Regions from separate parts of the Paraburkholderia sp. GAS33 genome, predicted to be linked through region 1. Evidence: predicted binding sites of a transcription regulator. Region 1 holds the regulator's gene; the other holds the start of a gene.
The links. Region 1 encodes FliA, which starts transcription of late flagellar genes. Its sites were predicted from a motif close to CTAAAGTTTNNNNNNNNNNNGCCGNTA; they were not measured.
Positions count from the first base shown of each region.

Region 2: motA (flagellar motor stator protein MotA) is a predicted target of FliA. The motif match lies at 4,243-4,269, and genes of this name have one in related genera.

Region 1 is NZ_JBNDMP010000005.1:18,350-26,370, reverse strand. It holds gene flhB (flagellar biosynthesis protein FlhB) at 1-85, shown strand, start outside; gene flhA (flagellar biosynthesis protein FlhA) at 82-2,184, shown strand; gene flhF (flagellar biosynthesis protein FlhF) at 2,389-4,320, shown strand; gene P3T24_RS16630 (MinD/ParA family ATP-binding protein) at 4,313-5,182, shown strand; gene P3T24_RS16625 (RNA polymerase sigma factor FliA) at 5,211-5,945, shown strand; gene P3T24_RS16620 (flagella synthesis protein FlgN) at 6,197-6,640, opposite strand; gene flgM (flagellar biosynthesis anti-sigma factor FlgM) at 6,715-7,071, opposite strand; gene flgA (flagellar basal body P-ring formation chaperone FlgA) at 7,238-8,021, opposite strand, start outside.
Region 2 is NZ_JBNDMP010000001.1:1,022,248-1,030,268, forward strand. It holds gene ahpC (alkyl hydroperoxide reductase subunit C) at 183-746, shown strand; gene ahpF (alkyl hydroperoxide reductase subunit F) at 918-2,513, shown strand; gene P3T24_RS04695 (alkane 1-monooxygenase) at 2,884-4,050, shown strand; gene motA (flagellar motor stator protein MotA) at 4,450-5,319, shown strand; gene motB (flagellar motor protein MotB) at 5,341-6,318, shown strand; gene P3T24_RS04710 (hypothetical protein) at 6,366-6,545, opposite strand; gene P3T24_RS04715 (pirin family protein) at 6,763-7,488, opposite strand; gene P3T24_RS04720 (LysR family transcriptional regulator) at 7,673-8,021, shown strand, end outside.

The DNA.
Region 1 (8,021 bases):
GGGTCCGGTATCCGACGAAGAGGCGGATCAGGAAGCCGCCGAAGCGCTTAACGAAGACGACAAGGCATCTGGAGCCTCCGCATGAACGCACGCGCCGGTTTCCTGTCCCGACGGCCGGACTCGCTGAGCAACACCAACCTGCGGGCACTCGCAGGCCCGGTGCTGATCTGCATGATCCTCGGCATGATGATCCTGCCGTTGCCGCCGTTCCTGCTGGATCTGCTGTTCACCTTCAACATCGCGCTGTCTGTGATGGTATTGCTGGTGAGCATGTACACGATGAAGCCGCTCGACTTTGCCGCATTCCCGAGCGTGCTGCTGTTCTCGACGCTGCTGCGCCTCTCGCTGAACGTGGCCTCCACCCGGGTCGTGCTGCTCGAAGGCCACACCGGCCCGGCTGCCGCTGGACAGGTGATCGAGTCGTTCGGCCAGTTCCTGGTCGGCGGCAACTTCGCGGTCGGGATCGTGGTGTTCATCATCCTCATGGTGATCAACTTCATGGTGATCACCAAGGGTGCGGGCCGGATCGCCGAAGTGTCCGCGCGCTTCACACTCGATGCGATGCCCGGCAAGCAGATGGCGATCGACGCCGACCTGAACGCCGGCATCATCAACGAAGACGCGGCGCGCCGCCGCCGCCTCGAAGTCGCGCAGGAAGCCGAGTTCTACGGCTCGATGGACGGCGCCAGCAAGTTCGTGCGAGGCGATGCGATCGCCGGCCTGCTGATCATGGTGATCAATATCATCGGCGGCCTGATCGTCGGCGTGGTCCAGCACAACATGGACTTCGCCGCCGCCGCCAAGAACTACACGCTGCTGACCATCGGTGACGGCCTCGTCGCGCAGATTCCGTCGCTGGTGATCTCGACCGCCGCCGGCGTGATCGTGTCGCGCGTGGCCACCAACGAAGACATCGGCACGCAGCTGACCGGGCAGCTGTTTACGAACCCGCGCGTGCTGATCATCACGGGCTGCATTCTGGTGCTGATGGGCTTGATCCCGGGCATGCCGCACTTCGCCTTCCTGCTGCTGGGCGGTGGTTTGATCCAGCTTGGCCGGATGATGAAGAAGCGCGCGACGGAAGCGAAGAGCACCGCGGCACTCGCCACCGTGGCGCCGGCTGCGCTCACGCCGACCGAAAACACCGAAGCAAGCTGGGACGACGTGACGATGATCGACACGCTCGGTCTCGAAGTCGGCTATCGGCTGATTCCGCTCGTCGACAAGAATTCGGACGGCGAACTGCTCAAGCGGATCAAGAGCATCCGCAAGAAGTTCGCGCAGGAAATCGGCTTCCTGCCGCCGGTGATCCACATCCGCGACAACCTGGAACTGCGCCCCAATGGTTACCGGATTGCGCTGAAGGGCGTCGAGGTCGGCGTCGGCGAGGCCTATCCGGGCCAGTGGCTGGCCATCAATCCGGGGCAGGTGAGCGCGGCGCTGCCGGGCACGCCGACTCAGGATCCTGCGTTCGGCCTGCCGGCCATCTGGATCGACACCAATCTGCGCGAGCAGGCCCAGGTGTACGGCTATACCGTGGTGGATTCGAGCACCGTGGTCGCGACGCACCTGAATCACCTCGTGGTCACGCACGCCTCCGAGCTGCTCGGCCGCCGCGAAATCCAGGCGCTGATCGAGCGCATGCAGAAGGACACGCCGTCGCTGGTCGACGATCTGATCCCGAAGGCGCTTTCGCTCACCACGCTGCAGAAGGTGCTGCAGAACCTGCTGGAAGAAGGTGTGCCGATCCGCGACCTGCGCACGATCCTCGAAGCGCTGTCCGAGCACACGCCCAAGGTTACCGACGCGCACGAGCTGACGGCAGCCGTGCGTCTGGCGCTGGGCCGCGCGATCACGCAACAGTGGTTCCCAGGCACCGGCGACATGCAGGTCATGGGCCTCGACTCAAACCTTGAACGGGTACTCTCGCAGGCGCTTTCGACTGGGGCAAACCCTGGTCTCGAACCGGGTCTCGCGCACACGCTGATGACCGAGACGCAACAAGCCATGACGCGCCAGCAGAACCTGGGGCTCGCGCCGGTGCTGCTGGTGCAGCACGCGTTGCGGCCGATGCTGGCGCGCTTCCTGCGCCGCAACCTGCCGCAGCTGAAGGTGCTGTCGTATGCGGAGGTGCCCGACACTCGCAACGTCAAGGTGGTGAATCTGATAGGCGGGAAAGGCTAACCCGCTCACGCTTCAGACCGGCGCTTCAGGCGCCGGTTTTCATTTGGGGACCCTTGCAGCGCGGCCCCGGCGTACTACCCATCACGCGAATTGCCTGCTTTTCCCTGTCTTTATCAAGCGATGGTCTCTCGACATCTTTCGCAATAATCGATCTCAATGGAAAGCGGTATGTCGCCGGTCCGTCAACCTCATCGGGGGTCCAGCTTGAACATTCGTAAATTTGTCGGTGCTACCAGTCGTGACGCGCTACGCCTCGTTCGTGAGGCGTTGGGCCCAGACGCGGTCGTGCTGTCGAACCGCACGATCGAAGACGGCACCGTCGAGATCGTGGCGCTCGCCGATAGCGAGCTCGCGGCAATCGCTCCGAAGGCGCGTAACGGCGCGAATAACGGCAGCAGCGCAAACAGCGCGGCCCCTGCGATGAGCCCGGCAGCACCGGCACCGCGCAGCACGCCGATGATGCAGTCCAATCCGTACGCGAGCGGCATGCCGGACGTGTTTTCGTCGGTGTTCGGCGCAAGCCCGGAAGCCGGCACGGAGAGCATGTCGGCCAGCAACGCGCCGGCACAAGCCGCTGCACCCGCACAGGCAGCCGTAACGGAAGAGCCGGCCACGGCCTCGCCGTACGCTTCGTCGGCTCAGGCCGCACCGCTCGCGCCGCAGGCTCAAGCCGCTCACGCGGCGCAAAGCGCGCCTTCGATGCAAGCCGCACCGCAGGCGCAGATGCCGCAGATGCCGCGCTCGGGCGACGACATCCGCGCCGACGTGCTGAAAGCCGCCGGTGTCCCGGCGCCGCAGTTTATGCCGTTCTCGCCGGCCACGCCGCGCACGATGGCGGAAACGAATCCCTGGCTGATCGACCACGCCCGCAATATCGCCGGCAAGCAGCAAGGTGCCTACAGCGCACGGCCTTCGTCGATGACACCGGCCGCCGCGATGGCCAAGGGCCTCGGCGCACCGGTCGACATCCAGGTCGGCACGCGTCAGCCGTCGAACCTCGCCGACACGCCCGACTGGGCCCGCGAAGCCGCACAACTCGCCGCGCGCCGCGCTAGCAGGAAGCCGAGCCCGGCCACTCCAGCGGACGACGCACGTGCCGCAGCCAGCACCACCGCCAGCGTCACCGAAGCGATCAAGGCTCGCATGGAGCAGGTCGTCAACGAAACGGTGATGAGCGAGCTCTCGTCGATGCGCGGCATGATGGAGGAACACTTCGCCGGTCTCCTGTGGGCCGACCGCCAGCGTCGCAGCCCGACGCGCGCCTCGCTCACCAAGCACCTGTTCGCCGCCGGTTTCTCCGCGCAACTGGTGCAGATGATGGTCGACAACCTGCCGCCCGAGATCGACAACATGGAAGGCGGGATGGACTGGGTGCGCAACGTGCTCGAGTCGAACCTGCCGATCATGGAAAACGAAGACGCGCTGATGGAGCGCGGCGGCGTGTTCGCCCTGATGGGCCCGACGGGTGTCGGCAAGACCACGACCACGGCCAAGCTTGCCGCGCGTTGCGTGATGCGCTTCGGCGCCAGCAAGGTGGCACTCCTGACGACCGACAGCTACCGGATCGGCGGTCACGAACAACTGCGCATTTTCGGCAAGATCCTCGGCGTTTCGGTTCACGCAGTGAAGGACGGCGCCGATCTGCAACTGGCGCTCGCCGAGCTGCGCAACAAGCACATCGTGCTGATCGACACGATCGGCATGAGCCAGCGCGACCGCCTCGTCTCCGACCAGATCGCCATGCTGTGCCGCGCCGGACAACCGGTGCAGCGCCTGCTGCTGCTGAACGCAACGTGCCATGGCGACACGCTCAACGAAGTCGTGCAGGCCTACCAGCGCGGGCCGGATCAACAGCCGCTCGCCGGCTGCATCCTCACCAAGCTCGACGAGGCGACCAACCTGGGCGGCGTACTCGACACGGTGATCCGCTACAAGTTGCCGGTGCATTACGTCTCGACCGGGCAGAAGGTGCCCGAGAACCTGTACGTCGCAACGAAGAAATTCCTGATCAAGAGCGCTTTCTGCATTCCGCGCGACAGTTCGCCGTTCGTGCCGCAGGACGACGATATTCCGGCGTTGCTTTCGGCGCTCTCAGCACGCTCGACGGCCGAACTGCACGAGGTCCGCTTTGGATAAGGTCGTCTCGGATCAGGCAGAAGGACTGCGGCGCCTGCTGGCCCGCAGCGGTTCAAGAGTGCTGGCGGTAACGGGCGGTTCGACCAGCGTTGGATGTACCACGACCGTCGTCAATCTGGCGGCGGCACTCGTGGAGCAGGGCAAGGATGTCCTCGTAATCGACGAGTGCCTTGGCGATTACTCGGTGGGCGCCATGCTCGGCGGCGTACAGGGGGCGGCCAACTTCGCCGCCGTGGTACGCGGCGAGATATCGCTCGACGCCGCCGTAGCGCGTCATGCACTGGGCTTTTCAGTGCTGAGCGCCTCGCGCAGCAATCGCGAAGGCTACACGGCGGCGCAACTGAGTGTGGTGCTGGACGGTCCCGCGGACATCGTGTTGATCGATGCGCAACTCGACCGGCTCGGCCAGCTCTCTGCGCTGGCGATGCAGGCGCACGACCTGTTGATCGTCACGCGCGTCGCTGCGCAGGCGATTACCGATGCGTATGCCTGCATGAAGCGGCTGCATTACGCGCACGGCATCGGGCAGTTCCGGGTGCTGGTGAACCATGTGCATAGCGTCACCGACGCGCACACCGCTTTTGAAAACCTCGCGGGGGTGGCGGGGCGTTATCTGACTGTGTCGCTGGAAGGCGCGGGCTGTATCGCCGCCGACCCGCGCATGGCCCGGGCGCTCGAACTGTCGCGCTGCGTGGTCGACGCGTTTCCGTCGACCCCTGCTGCGCGGGACTATCGGCACCTCGCCGCCGAATTGCAGTACTGGCCAATGCGGCCAGCGATGTCGTCACGTCACCAATGGGTGGCGCCGGCGGCAGTAACAGCGGCGCAACACGCCGACCAACCGTCTGTGCAGCACGCCTGAAGGGCGGGGCGCGGACAAGGGGAGCACGATGTACAACGCTCAGGGAAAGATTTCCCAAGCCGAGGTTCTGACCAAATACGCACCGCTGGTGCGGCGGCTCGGCTTGCAGCTGGTGGCGAAGATGCCGGCGAGTGTCGATCTCGACGATCTGATTCAGGCCGGCATGATCGGCCTGCTCGATGCTGCGAGTCGCTACAAGGAAGACCAGGGCGCGCAGTTCGAAACGTATGCGAGCCAGCGGATCCGCGGCGCGATGCTCGACGAGTTGCGCAGCAACGACTGGCTGCCGCGCAGCCTTCGCCGTACCTCGCGTGAGGTGGAGACGGCTGTGCATCAGGTCGAACAAACACTCGGCCGTTCGGCGAGCGAGACGGAGATTGCCGGTCACCTCAAGATGCCGCTCGACGAGTATCAGGCGATGCTGCAGGACCTGCATGGCAGCCAGCTGATCTACTACGAAGACTTCGATCGCTCCGCCGACGACGAGCCGTTCCTCGACCGCTACTGCGTCGATCATTCGGACCCGCTCTCGGCACTGCTCGACGAAAGCCTGCGCTCGGCGCTGGTCGAAGCGATCGAGCGTCTGCCGGAACGCGAAAAGCTGTTGATGTCGCTCTACTACGAACGCGGCATGAATCTGCGCGAGATCGGTGCGGTGATGGAAGTTAGCGAATCGCGGGTTTGCCAGCTGCATAGCCAGGCGGTTGCACGGCTGCGCACGCGCCTGCGCGAGATGGCCTGGGCCAAGGCTGAAGCGGAGTAACACCACGGCGGCCGGCGGTTCACCGCCGTTACCCGCCGCTCATGATTCAAGCGCAATGAGCGCCGTCCCGATGTAAAGGGACGGCGCTTTTTTTGTGCTGAGAGGAAAGCAGGAAAAGTGCGGCAAGCGCAGGTGGCGGACAGGCGCCAAACGGCAGGCTGCGCCGAGTTGGTCTGAAAACGGTCAGACCGACTCAGCGAGCATTCAGGACAGACTGGATTGGAGTTCGATGAGCGGGGGAGCGTCCGGAATTACAGGCCGCCGAACCCTGGCACTCGTCCATCCGGCCCATACAGCGAGGGCTTTTTCGGACGCACCTGCAGCACCTCGAGGGCGCGCTGGTTGTATTCCATGCGGGTGCGGATCAGCACACCGTTAGTCTTGTTGGAGCGGCGTGCGCGCTCTACCGATTGCTGCAGCAACGACCACTGCTCGGCGAGCTTCGGGTCGCGCCCGGCGGCTAGCTCGATGCCGTTCCAGCCGGCCGGCAGACCCATTTCGGCGAGCTGCGCGTCGCGGATCTTCTCGAGCGAGGCCAGCTTGCCGACCAGTTCGGTTTTCTTTTCGACAACCGGCCGCAACATCTCGGCCGGTTCCACCTGGGTTAGCGCTTTCTGCTCGATAGCCAGAACAGAAGCAAATTCTTCGATGGTCGAGTACTCATCGATCACAGTGGCAAGCAGCGCGTCTTTCATCACAAGTCGCTCTCACGGCGCCCGTACAAAGCGTGCGGGCCGGGTTTCAAGGTGACGCCTCGCGGCGTCCAACCTCAATTGCCGGTCGCCGGGGCTCTCGTTTGCAACAAACTGCGCGTCGTGTCGAGCACGCCGTCAGCAATCTTGCCCGGATCGATCGTCAGCGTGCCGTTCTTGATGGCCTGCTTGATCGATTCGACGTGAGCGGTGTCGATGTCTGCCGAACCCGATGCCGCCAGGCTGCGCAGGCTGGACGACAGGCCCGACAAGCTCACATTCGCGTCGCCACCCGAGCCGGTGGCGGCTTGCGCGGCGGCTGCCGCGCTTTGGGCGGTCGAAGCCGCCGGGGCCGAGCTGTCCTGCTGGGTACGCGTTGCCGCGCTGCCCGTCAGACTGTCCGGCATGCTATTGGTGGTGGAATCGATTTTCACGATTGGCTTCCTGAACTATTTGATTCCTTTAACGGCATTCAAGAAACCAAACTTTAGCTCAATCGATGTATCCGTTTGTAACGGCCCCACCGGCCGCCTTCTTCCCCCAAAACCCTTTGAACGCCACTGTCACGGGCGCCATTTTCAGGTTCAGATCCCCGGGCATCTACATCTGGATCTGAACCGTCGAACTGTCCTTCACGATTCCCATCAGGATCTGCCCGGTTGAGGTTTTCACCCTGACTGGTTGCCCTGGCGTCGCATTGCTGAGCGCGCTGCCTTCCGACGAAATCGAGAAGCCGTCGCCCTGCGCCACCACCCGCACACTCTGTCCGGCCGTCACCTGGGCGGCGCTCTTCAGCATGTCCTGACGCAGCGGAAAGCCCATACTCACGCGCATCAACGTGACCGAACCGACTGCCTGCGACGGCACGGTGACGATCGACGCCGGCAGCATGGTCAGGTCGCCGTCGCGAGGAACCAGATCGGCGTCGGAAATCACCTCGCCAGGCATCATTGCCCGCGCGGCGACGTAGTAAGTCGCATGGATCGAGACTTTCGCCTGCAGCCAGACCGTCCATGGGTGGCCACTCGTGCAGCGCACCGCCACCGTCGTGCGGCCCCACAGTCGCGCGCCGGGCGGCATGAACGCCTGCAGCGTGTCGCAGGCGGCAAGCCCGCGCGGGAAAGCCTGGGCAACGCTCAGTTCCACCTGGCCCGGCAGGCCATTGGCCTGCTGTTTGAGAAAGTCCAGCGCGGCGGCGTGGATCAGCTGGCCGTCTTCCTGACCTTCGGGCACGGGCTGGCTGGCCTGAGCCGGCTGCGATGCCTGAATTGCGGCAGCAGTCTGGAACGGTTGAACCCTGGAGGCGGCCAGCACCGGCTTGGGCGCCGGTTGCGGAGTCTGCGCTCGCTGCAGCGCCTGAACGGCCTGAGCCGCCTGAGCCTGT
Region 2 (8,021 bases), on a different contig from region 1:
AGTAGAAAAGTAGAAGTATTGCCGAAGACGGCCAAAGCCGGCATCCGGGGCCGGGATTTCTCCTGGAAGGAGAAATAGTCAAATCCAATGATGACGATTTAAACAATCAACTTTTTCTATTAAGTGGATCCAGACATACTGTCATCACTTTCTCAACCACGTACCAAAAGAGGACGCATCAGATGCCGATCATCAACAGCCAGATCAAACCTTTCAAGGCAACCGCTTACCACAATGGCGACTTCCAGACCGTTACCGACGAAACCCTGAAGGGCAAGTGGTCGGTCGTCGTGTTCTACCCGGCTGACTTCACGTTTGTTTGCCCGACCGAACTGGGCGACCTGGCCGATCGTTATGCCGAATTCCAGAAGCTTGGCGTCGAGATCTACAGCGTGTCGACCGATACGCACTTCACCCACAAGGCATGGCACGACACGTCGGACACGATCCAGAAGATCAAGTATCCGATGATCGCCGATCCGACACTGGCCATCTCGCGCAACTTCGACGTGCTGATCGAAGAAGAAGGCCTGGCGCTGCGCGGCACCTTCGTGATCAACCCGGAAGGCGAGATCAAGCTGTGCGAAATCCACGACAACGGCATTGGCCGTGATGCCGGCGAACTGCTGCGCAAGGTGCAGGCTGCGCAATACATCGCAGCGCATCCGGGTGAAGTGTGCCCCGCCAAGTGGACGCCGGGCGCTGAAACGCTGACCCCGTCGCTCGACCTGGTCGGCAAGATCTAAGCGCTCCCGCTTAGCTCGGCTTCATCGCAGTACACGCCACTCGCTGGCGTTTCTCCGTGCGGACGGTATCACGCGCAATGCAGCTTCATGTGCATACGGCCCGCACGGCTCCTCGCCACGCAATGTGGGTGGCGCCCGGAGCCCAACCCTCGTCACGGAATTCGAATAGCCATGCTGGATGCCAATCTCAAGACTCAGTTGAAATCGTACCTGGAAAAGGTCAGCCGGCCGATCGAGATCGTGGCCTCGCTCGACGACAGCGCCAAATCGCAGGAACTGCTCGCACTGCTGAACGACATCGCGACGCTGTCGGCGCGCGTCAGCGTGATCGAGCGGCGCGGCGACGCGGAGCGCAAGCCTTCGTTCTCGATCGGCGAGCCGGGTAAGGACACGGGCATCCGCTTTGCCGGCATCCCGATGGGACATGAATTTACGTCGCTGGTGCTGGCGCTGCTGCAGGTGGGCGGCCACCCGGTCAAGCTCGACGACGCGGTGATCGAACAGATCCGCGAGCTCGACGGCGACTATCAGTTTGAAACGTATTTCTCGCTGACCTGCCAGAACTGCCCGGAAGTCGTGCAGGCGCTGAACGTGATGGCGCTGATCAACCCGCGCATCCGCCACGTGGCGATTGACGGCGGGGTATTCCCGAACGAAGTGGAAGCGCGCCAGATCATGGCCGTGCCGACGATGTTCCTGAACGGCGAAGTGTTCGGCCAGGGCCGTAGCGGCGTAAAGGAAATTCTCGCCAAACTCGATACCGGCGCAGGTGCGCGTGCGGCCAAGGAACTGGCGAAGAAGCCGGTGTTCGATGTACTGATCGTCGGTGGCGGCCCCGCGGGCGCTGCGGCAGCGATTTACTCGGCACGCAAGGGCATCAAGACGGGCGTGGTTGCGGAACGCTTCGGCGGCCAGGTGCTCGACACGCTCGCGATCGAAAATTTCGTCTCCGTTCAGGAGACCGAAGGACCGAAGTTTGCCACGGCGCTCGAACAGCACGTGAAGAGCTATGAAGTGGACATCATGGACGTGCAGCGTGCTGAAGCACTGGTTCCGGGCCGCATCAATGAGGTACGTCTGGCGAGCGGCGCGGTGCTGAAGGCGAAGACGATCGTGCTCGCCACCGGTGCGCGCTGGCGCGAAATCAACGTGCCGGGCGAGCGCGAATATCGCAATCATGGCGTGGCTTACTGCCCGCACTGCGATGGCCCGCTGTTCAAAGGCAAGCGCGTCGCGGTGATCGGTGGCGGCAACTCGGGCGTGGAAGCGGCAATCGATCTGGCCGGCCTCGTGCGCGAAGTCACGCTGATCGAATTCGGCGCGCAACTGCGGGCTGATGAAGTGCTGCAACGCAAGCTGCGCAGCCTCGCTAACGTGACGATCGTGACGCAGGCGCAGACCACCGAGATCACCGGCGACGGCAAGAAGGTCAACGGGCTCGTCTACAAGGATTTGCGCTCGGGTGAAACGAAGCAGGTCGAACTGGAAGGCGTGTTCGTGCAGATCGGTCTCGTGCCGAACACCGAATGGTTGAAGGGCACGGTCGAACTGTCGAAGCACGGCGAGATCGTCGTCGATGCGCGCGGCGCGACGTCGGTGCCGGGCGTGTTCGCAGCTGGCGACGTGACGACGGTGCCGTTCAAGCAGATCGTCATCGCCGTGGGCGAGGGCGCGAAAGCATCGCTCTCCGCCTTCGATCACCTGATTCGCAATAGCGCGGATGACGAAGCGGAAGTCGAGGACGCTGCGGCGCTTGCGGAGGCCTAAGTTTTCTTCGTGAGCGGCAGGCGGTCCTGATTGGACTGACGAAAGCCAGCTGCCAGTTGTTGCCTTGCAATGAAGCCCGCCTTTGTGCGGGCTTCATTGTTTTCGGTTCCCGCATCGAAGCCGGTGGCGCTTGAACTCCATCGGCGCATCTATACACCCGTTTCATTCACACGCTTGACGCGGGCCCTCACGGCCGCGGCCCGCACTGCTTTGTTTGGAGTTCGCCGCCTGGATTCAATTCTTGGCGAAGTGGCTCGTCTCACCATATAAATCTGTGAATCGAAGCAGACCTTTCGCGGCAGCCAACCGTGTGCATTTCAACGCGTGCGAGTGGGCTTAAGGACGAAGGGCAACATAAAAGGAGACAGAGATGGCCTCTTCGCAAACGGCGCCCGCGCGTTGGGTCGACGGCAAGCGCTACCTTTGGCTGCTCGGTGCGCTGACCATCACGTTGCCGCTGCACGCGGCCACTCTTGCGCTGCTCACGGGCTGGCATATCTTCTGGTGGTTTGGTCCGATCTTTGTGTTCGGCATTATCCCGGTCCTCGACTACGCGATCGGCGACGACCCCAGCAATCCGCCTGAGGAAGTGGCGCCCGTGCTCGAGCGCGAGCGCTATTACCGGCGCATCGTCTGCCTCGCGACCTTCATCGAATACGTCTCGTTCTTCGGCGCAGTGTGGATCGTCGGAACCCATGTGCTCGCATGGTACGACTACCTGGGGTTTGCGCTCTCGCTCGGTTCGGCGACCGGCGCATCGATCAATACTGCTCACGAACTCGGTCACAAGACCGACCGCTTCGAGCGCTGGCTGGCGAAGGTCACGCTGGCGCCAGTCGCCTATGGACACTTCTTCGTCGAACACAACCGCGGCCATCACGTGCGGGTAGCGACGCCGCCCGATCCCGCCAGCGCACGCTATGGCGAGTCCTTCTGGGCGTTCCTGCCGCGCACAGTGTTCGGCAGCATCGCATCGGCGTGGCGGCTCGAAAAAGAGCGGCTCACGCGCAGCGGTCATTCGCCGTGGAGCTGGCGCAACGAGGTATTGCATGCATGGGCGATGACCGCAGTGCTATGGGGCGCGATGATTGTTCTATTCGGCAAGGTCGTGATTCCGTTCCTGCTGATCCAGGCGATATACGGCGCCTCGCTGCTCGAAGTGGTCAATTATCTCGAGCACTACGGATTAGGCCGCAAGCAGTTGCCGAACGGCAAATACGAGCGCTGCCGCCCTGAGCATTCATGGAACAGCAATCGCGTCGTCACCAACCTGTTTCTTTACCAATTGCAACGCCATGCGGATCATCACGCCAATCCGACGCGCTCGTTTCAGGCACTGCGTCACTTCGAAGGTGCGCCGCAATTACCGTCCGGTTACGCGACGATGATCATGGTGGCTTATGTGCCGCCGCTGTGGTTCCGCGTGATGAATCCGCGTGTGGTCGCGCATTATCGCGGCAATATGGAGCACTCCAATATTAAACCCGCAATACGCGAACGCGTGCTGGCAGAATTTTCCGGAGCGGTTACGAGTTGATGTTTGATTCGCCATTCGCGAACATCAAACGTTTGCGCCATAAAGGCCATATTTACCGATTAAAAAAAGAGACCAAAGCCGCACAAGGCCTGGACGCGATTGATAAATTTATCGCTTAAGAAATTCGCTGCGCTGCCGAAAACAGAGCTATTAACCGGGTGGAACATTTCTCCTGCGCGGGGAAATCCTGGGTTCAAGCAAACCGGAAATGCGCCGTTACATGCACTCGGCGCAGGTCAATCAGGCTTGCACCAATCAAGAACATAGAATCTCTCCGGAGAGGCGCAGCCATGCGCGCCTGCTCCGGTGCGGATTATCGAGAGGGGCACCGCTACGCTGAACGAACTGGTCCGGCGTGGAAGTGCAGCAGTTTAAATCCGCGTTTGAAACGGAGAGGCCATGTTTGTTGCGATCGGATGGGTATTGGTGTTGGGGTCGGTGATCGGTAGTTTTATCGGCGTAGGAGGACATCTTCCTGCCCTGGTTCAACCATTCGAACTCCTGTGTATTTTCGGTGCGGCGATAGGGGCGTTTGTCGTCAGCAATCCAGTCACGACGCTGAGAAAGACGCTCAAGAGTTTGCCTACCTGCTTCAAGGGCGGCGGTTATACAAAAGAGAAATATCTCGAACTGATCGCGCTGCTGTTTGAACTGCTCCAGAAGGCACGCAAGGAAGGCATGATGTCCCTCGAGGCGGATGTCGAGGCGCCCGAACAAAGTGCGCTGTTCCAGAAGTATTCGCATGTTCTGCAGGATCATCATCTGCTCGACTTTATCGTCGACTATCTGCGCATGATGTCGAGCGGCAACGTGAACGCGCTGGAAATGCAGGACCTGATGGACGAGGAACTGGAGACGCATCACGCGGAGGCCTCCGTCGCGGCCAATGCGATCCAGAAGATGGCCGACGGCTTGCCGGCGTTCGGCATTGTCGCCGCGGTGATGGGCGTGGTGCATACGATGGGCTCGGTGGGAGCCGCACCCGCGGTGCTTGGGGAGATGATCGCCGGTGCGCTGGTGGGCACTTTCCTTGGCATTCTGCTCGCGTATGGATTCATCGGGCCGCTCGCCGACCTGCTCAACGCCAAGGGTCGCGCCGCCGCCAAACCGTTTCAGTGCGTCAAGGCCGTGTTGCTCGCCTCGATGAGCGGCTACGCGCCGCCCGTTGCGGTGGAGTTCGGCCGCAAGGTGCTGTTTACCGCGGACCGGCCGAGCTTCAAGGAGCTCGAAGACGCGGTGCGCGCCACCAAAATGCCCAAGGCGGCCTGACCAGGATGAGGGAGACGAGTCATGGCTGAGAACCGGTCGGGCGGTAGCGCGGGGGAGGCGTCGGCGCCTATCGTGGTGCGGCGTCTGCGCAAGGGTGCGGCACACGAGGCCCATCACGGCGGTGCATGGAAGATCGCCTATGCCGACTTCGTAACGGCCATGATGGCGTTTTTTCTGCTGATGTGGCTGCTGGGCTCGACCTCGCAGTACGACAAAGAGGGCATCGAGGATTACTTCAACACGCCGCTTTCCACCTTGCTAGGCGGCAAGGAAGGCACCGGTGCGGCGCGGCCGAGCGTGGTGCAAGGCGGCGGACGCGACGCCTCGGACAGCCGGCCGGGCGTGGCGCACAAGAATCAGGTCCAGCCCGCCCCGCCTACGGTCAGCCCGCCCGCCATGCAGATGGATGCGCAGCGGCTCGCGCAGCTCAAGGCGAAAATCGGTGCGTTGATCGAGCAGACGCCATCGTTGCACGCCTACAAGGAACAGATTCGTCTGTCGATCACCGACGAAGGTTTGCGTATCGAGATCGTCGATTCGCTGAAGCGGCCGATGTTCGCCTCGGGTAGTTCGAAACTGGAGGACTACGCGCTGACGATCCTGCAGCAGATCGGCGCGTCGCTCAACGACGTGGACAATCGCGTGTCGATTGCCGGCCATACAGACGCCGTGCCTTACTCGGGCGGCACCGCCGGCTATTCGAACTGGGAGCTTTCCAGCGACCGCGCCAACGCCGCAAGGCGCGCGCTGGTGGCAGGGGGCTTAAGGGAGGACAAACTGTTGCAGGTGCGCGGACTGGCTGACGTGTTGCCGTTGGACAGAAACGTCGCCGACGAACCGACCAACCGCCGCATCAGCATTCTCGTGTTGAACAACGCTGCGGTGCAGGCGTTTTTCCGCGACGGTGGCCGCACCACGGTCGACGAAGCAGCGGCCGCGAGCGGGGTGTTGCCCGCAGCGCTGACGAAGGAGCAAACCGGCAAGGTCAGCGCGCCGTAATGCGTCTAAAACCCAGGGCGGCGATGCGAGATCGCCACCCTGGCTGTTTATGCTTCGTGTGCTGCCGACGCTTCCTGCTGCTGCGCAAACTCATCCGCCTGAGCGGCGCAAACCGCCTCTGCGAAGCGCTGCAACGAAAGCAGCGATCCACTCACGCTGTGATAGGTTTCACGGCCAATCCGAGCATCTAGCAGAATCTGCAAACCCGCTGCTCTGGCAATTTTCATGATATCCACGGCCGATCCTTTATCAAGCGGCGTGCAGACTGCATCCCCGTATCGATCAACTCTTCCCGTCAGGCGGCGGCATATTGACACGATCAGGCCCACGTACTGGATGTAGCTTCATGGAAGCCACAGAGCCATCGTAGTTCAGTCAAATATGCCGCCATGACGGGAACAGCAGGTAATAACGGATGCAATTCGTGCGTTCGCCGCGCGGCGCTCAGGACCAGAGTTCCGACATCTCGATGTTACGCAGATCGAACACCAGTACTTCGGCGTCGTGACCCTGTGAGAACGTCAGAACCTGTTCATTGCGGACCCGCGCACCGTCGCCTTCACCGAGCGTCTGACCGTTCACGTCGACGCTGCCGCGCGCCACGTGGACATACGCATACCGGTCAGCCGCCAGTTCCAGCCGGGCGCTCTCGTCGCCGTCGAACAGTCCGGCATAAACGCGCGTGTCCTGCTGCACCACCAGCGACTCGTTCGCACCATCGGGCGAGATCACGAGGCGCAGCGCACCGCGCTTTTCCGCGTCGCCGAAACGGCTCTGCTGATAACGCGGCGGCGTGCCCTTGAGCGCCGGTGCAATCCAGATCTGCAGGAAGTGCACAGAGTCGCTCCGCGAGTGGTTGTACTCGCTATGGGCGACGCCCGTGCCCGCGCTCATCAACTGGATGTCGCCGGGAACGATCACCGAGCCGGTGCCCATTGTGTCCTTGTGTTCCAGCGCACCCTCCAGCACGTACGAGAAGATTTCCATGTCGCGGTGCGGATGCGTGCCGAAGCCTTTCGACGGCGCGACGCGGTCGTCGTTGATCACCAGCAGATCCGAAAAGCCGTTCTGCTTCGGGTCGTGATAGTTGGCAAAGGAAAACGTATGACGCGAACTAAGCCAGCCGTGCTCCGCGCGGCCGCGTTGATTGGCGTGTCTGATGTCGAGCATGTTCTTTCTCCTTGATGTGCGATCCGGAGAGGGTTGTCGTCCGTGATCCATTTAGAGCAGTTTACGTCAATCAATGTGCTTATAATCGTGACGTAATTAGAAACACTGTCTCGCCACGGTTGACAATGGGGCGGCAGGCGACACCACAGACGGGCGACCATGATCAACACCCAGGAGCGAGCCCATGCAACTCGATGACATGCGGATTTTCGTCGCCACGGTCGACGCGCACAATTTCACCACCGCAGCCAACCGGCTGTCGCTGTCGAAGCAGTTCGTCAGTCGCCGCGTCATGGCGCTCGAAGAGGCACTCGGCGTGCGGCTCCTGATCCGCAACACGCGCAAGCTTGCCGTCACCGAACTCGGCCAGGAGTTCTACGAGCGGGCCAAACGCATTCTCGGTGAGGTGCAAGAGGCCGAGCAGGCCATGTCGCTGCGGCGGGCGTCACCTCATGGGCTGCTGCGGGTGAGTGCGCCGATGTCGTTCGGCATGGTCCATCTGTCGCCGCTGGTAGCGATGTTCCTGAAGAAAC